2 linked regions of the Selenomonas sputigena genome follow. The protein of the gene in region 2 binds, or shares a complex with, the protein of the main gene of each other region. Links are inferred from orthologs where the notes say so. Each region holds a gene or a part of one and is shown on either strand. Other genes may lie near its edges.

The links. The genes of interacting proteins can lie anywhere in the genome.
Region 1: the proteins of OL236_RS04515 (region 2) and smc are in contact, whole or in part, in a crystal structure (PDB 3ZGX), measured with the Bacillus subtilis proteins. The link is inferred for Selenomonas sputigena from one-to-one orthologs.

Annotation. Positions count from the first base shown.
Region 1 is NZ_CP110383.1:1,093,079-1,098,488, forward strand. Bases 1,350-5,410 are described here. They hold smc (chromosome segregation protein SMC), read right to left. Parts: upstream 5,096-5,410; coding sequence 1,550-5,095; downstream 1,350-1,549. Other genes in these bases: ftsY (signal recognition particle-docking protein FtsY), read right to left, coding at 1,350-1,521; OL236_RS05415 (LysR family transcriptional regulator), read right to left, coding at 5,130-5,410. In the rest of the region: translational GTPase TypA, read right to left, coding at 1-474; more of ftsY, read right to left, coding at 598-1,349. UniProt on the Bacillus subtilis protein: Required for chromosome condensation and partitioning.
Region 2 is NZ_CP110383.1:884,948-889,289, forward strand. What follows is about bases 362-3,354. They hold OL236_RS04515 (segregation and condensation protein A), read left to right. Parts: upstream 362-1,493; coding sequence 1,494-2,216; downstream 2,217-3,354. Other genes in these bases: OL236_RS04505 (NUDIX domain-containing protein), read left to right, coding at 362-844; OL236_RS04510 (site-2 protease family protein), read left to right, coding at 858-1,484; scpB (SMC-Scp complex subunit ScpB), read left to right, coding at 2,216-2,884; OL236_RS04525 (DUF3656 domain-containing U32 family peptidase), read left to right, coding at 2,877-3,354. In the rest of the region: DNA repair protein RecN, read left to right, coding at 1-285; more of OL236_RS04505, read left to right, coding at 296-361; more of OL236_RS04525, read left to right, coding at 3,355-4,342. UniProt on the Bacillus subtilis protein: Participates in chromosomal partition during cell division. May act via the formation of a condensin-like complex containing Smc and ScpB that pull DNA away from mid-cell into both cell halves.

The DNA of each region.
Region 1 (5,410 bases), 210 kb from region 2 along the record:
CTCATCGTCCGCATCAAGCTCCATGAAAAGCTCAAGAACTTCATCATAAACATCATCAACACGCTGATCGGGGCGATCGATCTTGTTGATGACGACGATGGGCTTAAGTTTCTGCTCAAGCGCCTTTCTTAAGACATACTTCGTCTGAGGCATCGGACCCTCGAAGGCGTCAACAAGCAGCAGCACGCCATCCACCATGTTGAGCACACGCTGCACCTCGCCGCCGAAATCCGCATGACCCGGCGTGTCGACGATGTTGATCTTCACGTCATTGTAGAGGATCGAGGTATTCTTGGAAAGAATCGTAATACCGCGCTCGCGCTCCAAATCTCCGGAATCCATGACGCGCTCTGCCACCTGCTCATTCGAGCGGAAAACATGGCTCTGCCGCAGCATGGCGTCAACCAGCGTCGTCTTTCCATGGTCGACGTGGGCGATGATCGCGATATTCCTCAACTTTTCATTTACACTCATTTTTGTCCGATGTCCTCCTAAATATGTTTCACCTATAGCAGTACAATTTTATTATAGTTGTCCTGCAATGTCAAATCATTTTCCCTGACGAAAATACGTTTGCTTTCTGCATCCTGCAGCGATTCATTCTACATTCAGCCCGAAGAGGGCGCGCGCGAAATCCTTGGCGATGAACGGGCGCAGATCGTCGACTCCCTCGCCGACGCCAATCCATTTCACCGGCATGGAAAGCTCCGATTTCAGGCCGATGATGACACCGCCCTTCGCCGTTCCGTCGAGCTTCGTCAGAACGATGCCCGTGATTGCCGCCGCTTTTTGGAAGAGATCTGCCTGACTGATCGCATTCTGCCCCGTCGTCGCATCGAGGACGAGCAGCGTCTCATGCGGCGCCTCAGCAATCTCACGCTGGATCACGCGATTGATCTTCTTCAGCTCTTCCATGAGGTTCGATTTCGTATGCAGACGCCCCGCCGTATCAATGATCAGGACGTCGATGCTGCGCGCCCTCGCCGCCTTGACCGCATCGAAAGCGACGGCGGCAGGATCGGAGCCTTCCTCGTGGCGAATGACAGGAACCCCCGTGCGATCACCCCAGATCTGCAGCTGATCGATAGCGGCAGCGCGGAAGGTATCGGCGGCAGCGAGCATAACCGACTTGCCCTGCTCCTTGTAGTAGGCGGCGAGCTTGCCGATCGTCGTCGTCTTGCCGACGCCGTTGACACCAATGACGAGGAGCACCGTAGGCCCTGCCGAAGCGATACGCGTTTCGTCCGAACCTGTTGAAAGGATTTCGGAAATCTTCTCAGCGAGGAAGGGCTTCAAATCTTCCGGCGTATTGATGTCTTTTTTCTTGATGCCCTTTCGTACATCTGCCATGAGTCTTTCTGTCGTCTTCACGCCGACATCGGACATGATCAGAGTTTCCTCCAGCTCATCGAGCAGATCGTCATCGATATCTGCATAGCCGATGATGAGTTTTTCAATCTTGTTCGTAAAGGTCTCGCGTGTCTTGGCAAGCCCCTTTTTCAATCGGTCAAAAAATCCCATAATACCTCCAATTTATCAACGTGCTCCCTCAAATCGCTTCGTCGAGGCGCACGGAAAGAACGCGCGACACGCCTGCATCCTCGATGGTGATGCCGTACATGAAATCAGCTGCTTCCATCGTCCCTTTTCGGTGCGTGACGACGATGAACTGCGTATTCTCAGCAAATTCACCGAGGAACTTGCCGAAACGAGCGACATTCGCCTCATCGAGCGGCGCATCGATCTCATCGAGCACGGAAAATGGCGCGGGACGGTAGCGTAAAAAAGAAAAGAGCAATGCGATGACCGTCAGGGCACGCTCACCGCCCGAAAGTACGGAGAGATTCTGGCGCTTCTTCGTCGGCAGCTGCACCTCAATTTCCACACCAGCATGGAGCACATCCTTCTCATCGGTCAGAAAAAGCTCCGCCTTGCCGCCGCCGAAGAGGCGCACGAATATGTCGGCAAAATAACCGCGAATCTCTTCGAACGCCGCCTTGAACTGGCGCGTCATCGTCACGTCCATCTCATGAATCATCGCCATGAGATTTTCGCGCGCTGCTTCGAGATCCGCCGCCTGCTTGCCCATGAACTCATGGCGCTCCACAAGCTCTTCATGCTCGCGTATGGCGTTGGGATTGACGGGACCGAGTTCTGCGAGCGCACGGGAGATGTCCTGCATCTTCTTCTTAAGCTCCGTGCCCGTCAGATCGAGCGCCTCTTCCGCTGCCGTTTCCCATGTATGCCCATACTGCTCTAAAAGCTCCACCTGCACCTGCTCAAGCTTCACATGCACCTCGGCGGCAGCAATTTCCATTTGATGCAGCTTGCCCTGCATCTCTGAGAGTCGTTGCCCTGCTACCCTCGCCGCCTTGTCATTCTCTTGGTTTTCCGCATGACGTTCGAGTTTTTCCTGATACTGCTTGTCGTAGGCGGCTTTTCCCTCGGCATGCTTTTCCTGCCACGCAGCAACCCGCGCGGCGATTTCCTCGCGCTTCGTGCCGCCGTTGCTCTGTTCTTCATCCAGCGCAATTTCTTCCTCGCGCGTTTTTTCCGCCTGCTCCTTCGCTCTCGTCTCTTCCTTCTCTTTTAGGAGCGCCTGCTCACGCGCACGGATTTTCTCCTGCTCAAGGACGGCGCGCTTTAGCTCCCGCTCGTTGATATACTTGCTGAGGTCGTCAGCATCCTGCTCAAGATCGTCGAGCTCTTCCTCGCTCTCCTTTGTCTCCCGCTCCATCTTCTCGTACAGGCGGCGCGCGGCCTTCGCCTGCTGCACGGCGTCATTCTTCTTCGCCTGCGCCTTGGAAAAGGTCATTTCAGCCTCTTCTGCAAGCTTCTTGAGCATCTCTCTCGCCTTTTCCTTCTCTTTTCGCGCCTCGGCGATGCGTTCATCCTTGACGCGCAGTTCCGCTGCATACACATCCTTTTGCTGCAAAGAGCGGGCAACAAATTCCAGCGCCTCGGCCATTTCCTTCGCCGCCTTGTCAAAAAGCGTGCGCTCTTTCAAAAGCGCAGCAAGCTTTTCTTCCGCGTCCCGCACGCTCTTTTCCAAGCGCTCGATCTCACCGCCGCGATTGAGAAAGCTCGTCTCCTGCCCTTGCCTGCCGCCGCCCGAAAGCGAGCCGCCGGGATTCAGCAATTCGCCGTCAAGCGTCACGATGCGCAGCCGCCACCCCATCTTCTTCTCGATGGCAAGACCGTGATCGAGCGTATCGACAACGAGCGTGCGGGCCAGCAGAAAGTCCACGACTTTTCGGTACTTCGCATCCGCACCGACCAGCTCATTGGCAAAGCCTATGGCGCCCGCTTCCCTCTTCGCCGCCTCATCCTGTGAGCGGCGCACGACGAGCGTCGAAAGCGGCAGGAACGTCACGCGTCCCAAACGTGCGCGTTTCAGAAAGGCGATGGCGGCCTTCGCCGTATCCGTATCCTCCGTCACGATGTTCTGCAGACTGCTGCCCAAGGCGACATCGACGGCGCGGATGTACTCATGCGGCACGGAAACAAGCTCGGCGACAGCGCCCGCGACGCCCTTCTGCCAAGGTTCTTTCGCCTGCAGTACAGCCTTCGGCGCGCGCGCGAAGCCTTCGTACGACGCCTGCATGTTGCGCAGGAACTTGAGCTTGTTCTCATCTGCGTGCAGCTCTTCTTTCGTACGATTCTCCGCATGAAGCAGCGTGCGGAGCTTCTCGTCCAAATGCTCCTTCTCTTGCGTCTTCTTCGTGCGTTCTTCTTCGAGCGTCCTGCGCTCTTCTTCGAGCCTGCGTCGCTCTTCGCCGATTGCCTTCGCCTCAGTCGTCAGAGCGTCAACTGCCGCTGTCGCTCTTTCCAGCTCATCGGCACGTTCCGTGCCGCTCGTCGAATACCGTTCCAACTCATGCTCAATGAGCAGAAGCTCATTTTCCCGCGCGAGCATGTCGCGCTGCGCTGCATCCTTCTTGTCCGCGAGCGTGCGATGCTTCTCCTTGACCTCGCGCAGCTTCTCGCCCAGAGCCTTGAGCGAGCCGCGATCCTTCGCTATGGCGGCATCGATCGCCGCATGCTTTTCAAGAAGCTCCTTTTCGACAGCAAAGAGCCGCTGCTTCTCAGCAGCAGCTTCTCCGGCAGTGCTCTCAAAATCCGCACGCTGTTGGAGAAGACGCGCCTTCAAGGCGTCATGCTGATGTGCTCGCTCCTCCAAGATGGCGATTTCGCTGTTTGCCTGCTCGATCTGCGTCCTCAGCGCGTTGTTCTTCTCCGCCTGCTCCTGCAGTTTTTCTTCCAGAACGAGGATCGCCTGATCGAGTTCTTCCTTCTTCACATCCAGCAAGCGCACCTGCGTCTCGACAGCCAGAGCCTCATCGCGCATCGCCTCGATCTTGCCCGCGCTGTCTGCACGCTCCTTCTTGAGCTGACCCTCACGCTGGAAAAGTTCCGTCAAGGCGCAGCGCCTGTAGACCGTCTGCAGATCATCGTGGCGGCGCGTCTTCTCTGCGCTCTCGGCAAGAGGTTCGAGTTGCCCTTCGATCTCCTGCATGATGTCGCTGACGCGCACGAGATTCCCCTGCATGTCTTCCAGCTTTCGCATCGACTCGCGCTTGCGGTTGCGGTACTTCGTGATGCCCGCCGTTTCTTCAAAATAAAGGCGACGCTCCTCAGGCTTGCTGTTCAGGATCTCATCGATGCGGTTCTGACCAATGACGCTCATGCCATCGCGCCCGAGTCCCGTATCGGCGAAAAGGTTGCTGATATCCTTCAGGCGACAGCGCGACTTATTGATGAAGAACTCGCTCTCGCCCGAGCGGAAAAGACGGCGCGTCACGACGACTTCGCGGTAATCAACGGGCATATCCCCTTCATTTTCAAAGAAGAGGGAGACTTCTGCAACGCCCATGGCACGCCGCGTCGCACTGCCCGTAAAGATGATGTCCTCGGCCTTCGAACCGCGCAGGGCGCGCACATTCTGCTCGCCGAGCACCCAGCGCACCGCATCTGTGACGTTGCTCTTGCCGCTGCCGTTCGGCCCGACAATCGCCGTAACGCCCGCATGGAACTCGATCTCGACTTTATCGGCAAACGATTTGAAGCCGTAGGCTTCGAGGCGTTTCAACTGCAAAACTTTTTCACCAGCCCATATTTCTTACATCGCCTCACTGGCGAAAACGTTCCCTGAACTCATCCGTCGTCGTGTACTCCTCCATGAAGGAAACGACCTTGCGTCCCGTCTCGCTCAGGCGCTTCTGCGGACTCCAGAAAAGATTGACCTGGATTTCCATCTCCGGCACAAGGGGACGACGTGCAAAGATCGTCTCGCTGCGCGTCACAAAATCCGGCAAAATCGATATGCCGAGGCTGTTCGCGACGAGCTGCTTGATCGTCTTGAGCTGCGACGTACAAAGCAAAATCTCGGGCGTAAAACCGTTTTCCACGC
Region 2 (4,342 bases):
GCCGAACGCATCGCCATGGTCGCTTTGCACAGGCAAGTCCTCTGCATCACGCATCTGCCGCAGATCGCCTGCATGGCGGACGCGCATCTTTACATCCACAAGGAGACGCAGGAGGGGCGCACGCTGACGGAAGTGCAGCTCCTCGCCGAGGGCGAGCGCATCAACGAGATCGCACGCATGGCGTCGGGCAGCGACATCACGGCGGCTGCGCTTGACAATGCGCGGGAAATGGTGGATAATGCTAGAATTAAACGCGCTGAAATCAGCCGCAGTTTCTCGAAATAAAGGGGAAAATATGTACGAAGATTTGTTGGAGAAAAAGCTCCGGAGTGAAAACATCTACGACGGCGTCCTGCTCCATGTTCGGCGCGATACGGTGACGTTGCCGAACGGTAGGGAAGCCGTGCGCGAGTGGGTTAGGCATCCCGGCGCTTCCGCCGTCCTGCCCGTGTTCGAGGACGGTACGGTGCTGCTCGTGCGCCAGTACCGCTATCCCGTCGACCGCGTCACGCTTGAGATCCCAGCGGGCAAGCTCGACTCTCCGAAGGAAGATCCGCTCGCGTGCGCCGTGCGCGAACTTTCGGAGGAGACGGGATACACGGCAAAGCATTGGGCAAAGCTCACGACGATCGGCACGACCGTCGGGTTTTCCAATGAGTATATCCATATCTACGCCGCGCACGATTTGCAGGCGGGCGAGCAGCATACGGACGACGATGAGTTTATCCACGTCGTCAAGATGCCGCTCGAAGAGGCCGTAGAGCGCGTCAAAACCGGCGAGATCTTCGATGCGAAGTCCGTGACAGCAATTCTCATGACGGCGCTCGGCAAAGCGAAACACTGATGGGAGGCGGAATATGTTTGGTTCTGATTTGATGTGGTTCATCGCGGGTATCCCGGGAATTTTGATTGCCATGGTCGTGCACGAGTATTCCCACGCACGCGTCGCCGTTGCCATGGGCGACATGACGCCGCGCCTCATGGGCAGACTCACGCTCAATCCCAAGGCGCACATCGATCCCATCGGGCTTTTGACGCTGTTCCTCGTTCATTTCGGCTGGGCGAAGCCCGTGATGATAAATCCGAGGAATTTTCGCGACATGCGCAAGGGCGAAGTCCTCGTGGCTCTGGCAGGGCCGGCATCCAACCTTGTCATAGCATTTCTGGCCATGCTTTTTTTTGCTGTCTACGCGCGCCTCGGTCTGCCTGTATCGCAGGGCTTTTATACGGTCATGCAGCTTCTCGCGCTGATCAACGTCAACTTCGCTGTGTTCAATATGATACCGCTGCCACCTCTTGACGGTTCACGCGTACTCATGGCATTCTTGCCGGGGCGCTGGGCGTATGAACTCATGCGTCTGGAACGCTACACATTCATCATTCTCATCCTGCTGATCATGGTCGGGCCGTTCGCGCGCCTCTTGGGAGCCGTCTCCTGGGCGATCTACTCCACGCTCGCGGCGGTCGTCGGTCTGCTCATCTGATTCGCTCTCATGGACAAGTATACGGTACGGCTCAATGCTTTTGAAGGGCCGATGGATCTCCTCATGCATCTCATCGAGAAGAATAAGATCGACATCTACGATATCCCGATGGCGGTTCTGACCGAACAGTATATGAACTACCTTGCAGAGATGCAGGAGTTTGATATCGAGGTTGCGAGCGAATTCATCGTCATGGCGGCGACGCTTCTGCAGATCAAGTCGCGCATGATGCTGCCGAAGCCGCCGAAAGAAAAGGAGGAGGAAGAAGAGGAAGATCCGCGCAGGGAACTTGTGGAGCGCATCTTGGAGTACCGCCGCTTCCGCCGCGTCAGCGTGGAACTCGACGGTCTTGCCGCGCTGCAGGAGAGGGTGTTTGCGCGCAAGCCGCTGCCGCTTCCCGTGCGCCGTTTGCCGCCTGAGGAAATGTCCGTTGCCCTGCTCGTCGACGCCTTCCGCATCGCCATGGAGGTGCGAGAGGAGATCACGATTCCGAAGGCGCTTGTAGCGCCCGACGCCTACAGCATACAGGGAAAGATGGAGGACATCCTCGTGCTCCTTGACCGCGAGGGTGGGCAGATGCCGTTTGCCGCCGCATTCCCGTCAGGCACGCGTGCGGAACTCATCGTTTCCTTTCTTGCGCTGTTGGAGCTGATCAAGCTCCATTCCGTCGTGATTCGCCAGGGCGATCTTTTTGGCGATATTCTTGTTTGCCTAAGGACGAGTGATCACTGATGTTTATGGAAGAAATGCAGGCGCCTTTGGAGGCGCTGCTTTTTGTGCGCGGCGAGCCAGTGACGGCAATGCAGCTCAAGGAGATCCTGCAGGTTGACGAGGAGAGCCTAGCCGAGCTTTTGGCGCTTTATGCGAAGACGTTGGAGGAGCGTGGGAGCGGTCTCATGTTGCATCGTGTCGCGGGAGGCTTTCAGCTTGTCACACGCCCCGAGTGTCATGCCTATGTGCAGAAGCTTGCAGAGGTGCAGGACAGAAAACTCACGACGCCGACCTTGGAGACGCTCTCGATCGTCGCCTTCAAGCAGCCGATCACGAAGCAGGAAATCGAGCACATCCGCGGTGTGCGCGTCGAGCGAGCGCTGCAGAAGCTCCTGGAGATGGAGCTGATCGAAGAAGTAGGCAGGAAGCCTGTTCTAGGACGGCCGATCCTCTACGGCACGACGGATGTCTTTCTCAAGTGCTTCGGACTCAATGCACTGAGCGACCTGCCTGCTTTGCCGGCCTTGGAAGAGGTGGCGGAAGAAGGAGACGTGCAGCTTGAATTGCTCGCCGCCGATGGGGATGCTCAGACCGAGGAAGAAGAATCGTCGGAAGCGCTGACAGAAGATGGCGCAGAACGTGCTGAGGAGATTGACGAAGCCTTGCATACGGAGGAAAAAATTGATTGAATTATTGGCTCCTGCAGGGAGCAGGGAGGCGTTGACGGCCGCTGTGGAAAGCGGCGCTGACGCCGTCTATCTGGCAGGCAATATGTTCGGTGCACGCGCCTATGCGGATAACTTCGACGAAGATGGACTGCGCGAGGCGATCGCCTTCGCCCACAGCCGTGATGTGCGCGTGCATGTGACGGTCAACACCATCGTACGCGATGAGGAGATGGCGGCACTCTCCCGCTACCTGCGCTTCCTCTATGAGGCGGGTGCGGACGCCGCGCTCGTGCAGGATCTCGGCGTTTATCGGCTCGCGCGTCAGGCGGCGCCCAGTCTGCCGCTGCATGCGAGCACGCAGATGACCGTGCACAATCTGGAAGGCGTGCTCCTTCTTCAGGAGATGGGCTTTGAGCGAGTCGTGCTCTCGCGCGAGCTTTCGTTGGAGGATATCCGCTATATCACGGCGCACTGTCAGGTGGAGATTGAGACTTTCGTGCATGGGGCGCTTTGCGTCTGCTACTCGGGGCAGTGTCTGATGAGCAGCATGATCGGCGGCAGGAGCGGCAATCGCGGTCGCTGTGCGCAGCCGTGTCGTCTGCCCTATACGCTTGTAGATGAGACGGGCGCGGATGTTCTCGGCAAGGATGCGGGGCAGTTCCTGCTCTCGCCCAAGGATTTGAAAACCATTGAGCTTTTGCCGGAACTCTTGGAGAGCGGCATCGCTTCGCTGAAGATCGAAGGGCGCATGAAGCGTCCCGAGTACGTCGCTGTCGTCGTCGACGCCTATCGCCGCGCCATCGACGCCGTCGAGGCAGGCAGGGGACTGCCGAGCGCGGCAGAGGATGAAAAGGCGCTCGCGCAGATCTTCAACCGCGATTTCACGACGGCCTACCTAAAGGAGCGTCCGGGGCGCACGATGATGAGCGATTCCCGGCCGAACAATCGCGGCCTTCTTGTCGGACGCGTCTTGGAAAATGACAGGACGGCGGGGCGCGTGAAGCTGAAGCTCTCGGGCGATCTGGCCGAGGGAGATCAACTGGATTTCTGGGTCAAGGTCGGCGGCAGGAAGACGGCGACGGTGACGGATCTCCGCGACAAGAAGGGTCGCTCCTGTCCTACGGCGAAGGCGGGCGAGGAGGTCACATTGCCTCTCGATGCGCCCGTGAAGCCGCACGACCGCGTATTCAAGGTGTTCGACGCACATCTCATGGAGAAGGCGCGCGGCTTTTTCCGCGCGGGCGCTCCCGTGCGGCGCGTGCCCGTGGCGGCGCATGTTTGCGTGCGCCTCGGCGAGCCTCTTTCCATCAAGTTGCGTGACCGGGACGGCTTTAGAGCGCAGGCAAAGACGGAGTTTCATGCGGAATCTGCAAAGAAGCGACCGTTGGATGCAGCGACTGTTGAAAAGCAGCTGAGTCGCATCGGTACGACGATCTTTTCCTTAGGGGAGGTCTCCCTCGATATTGAGGATGGCGTGAT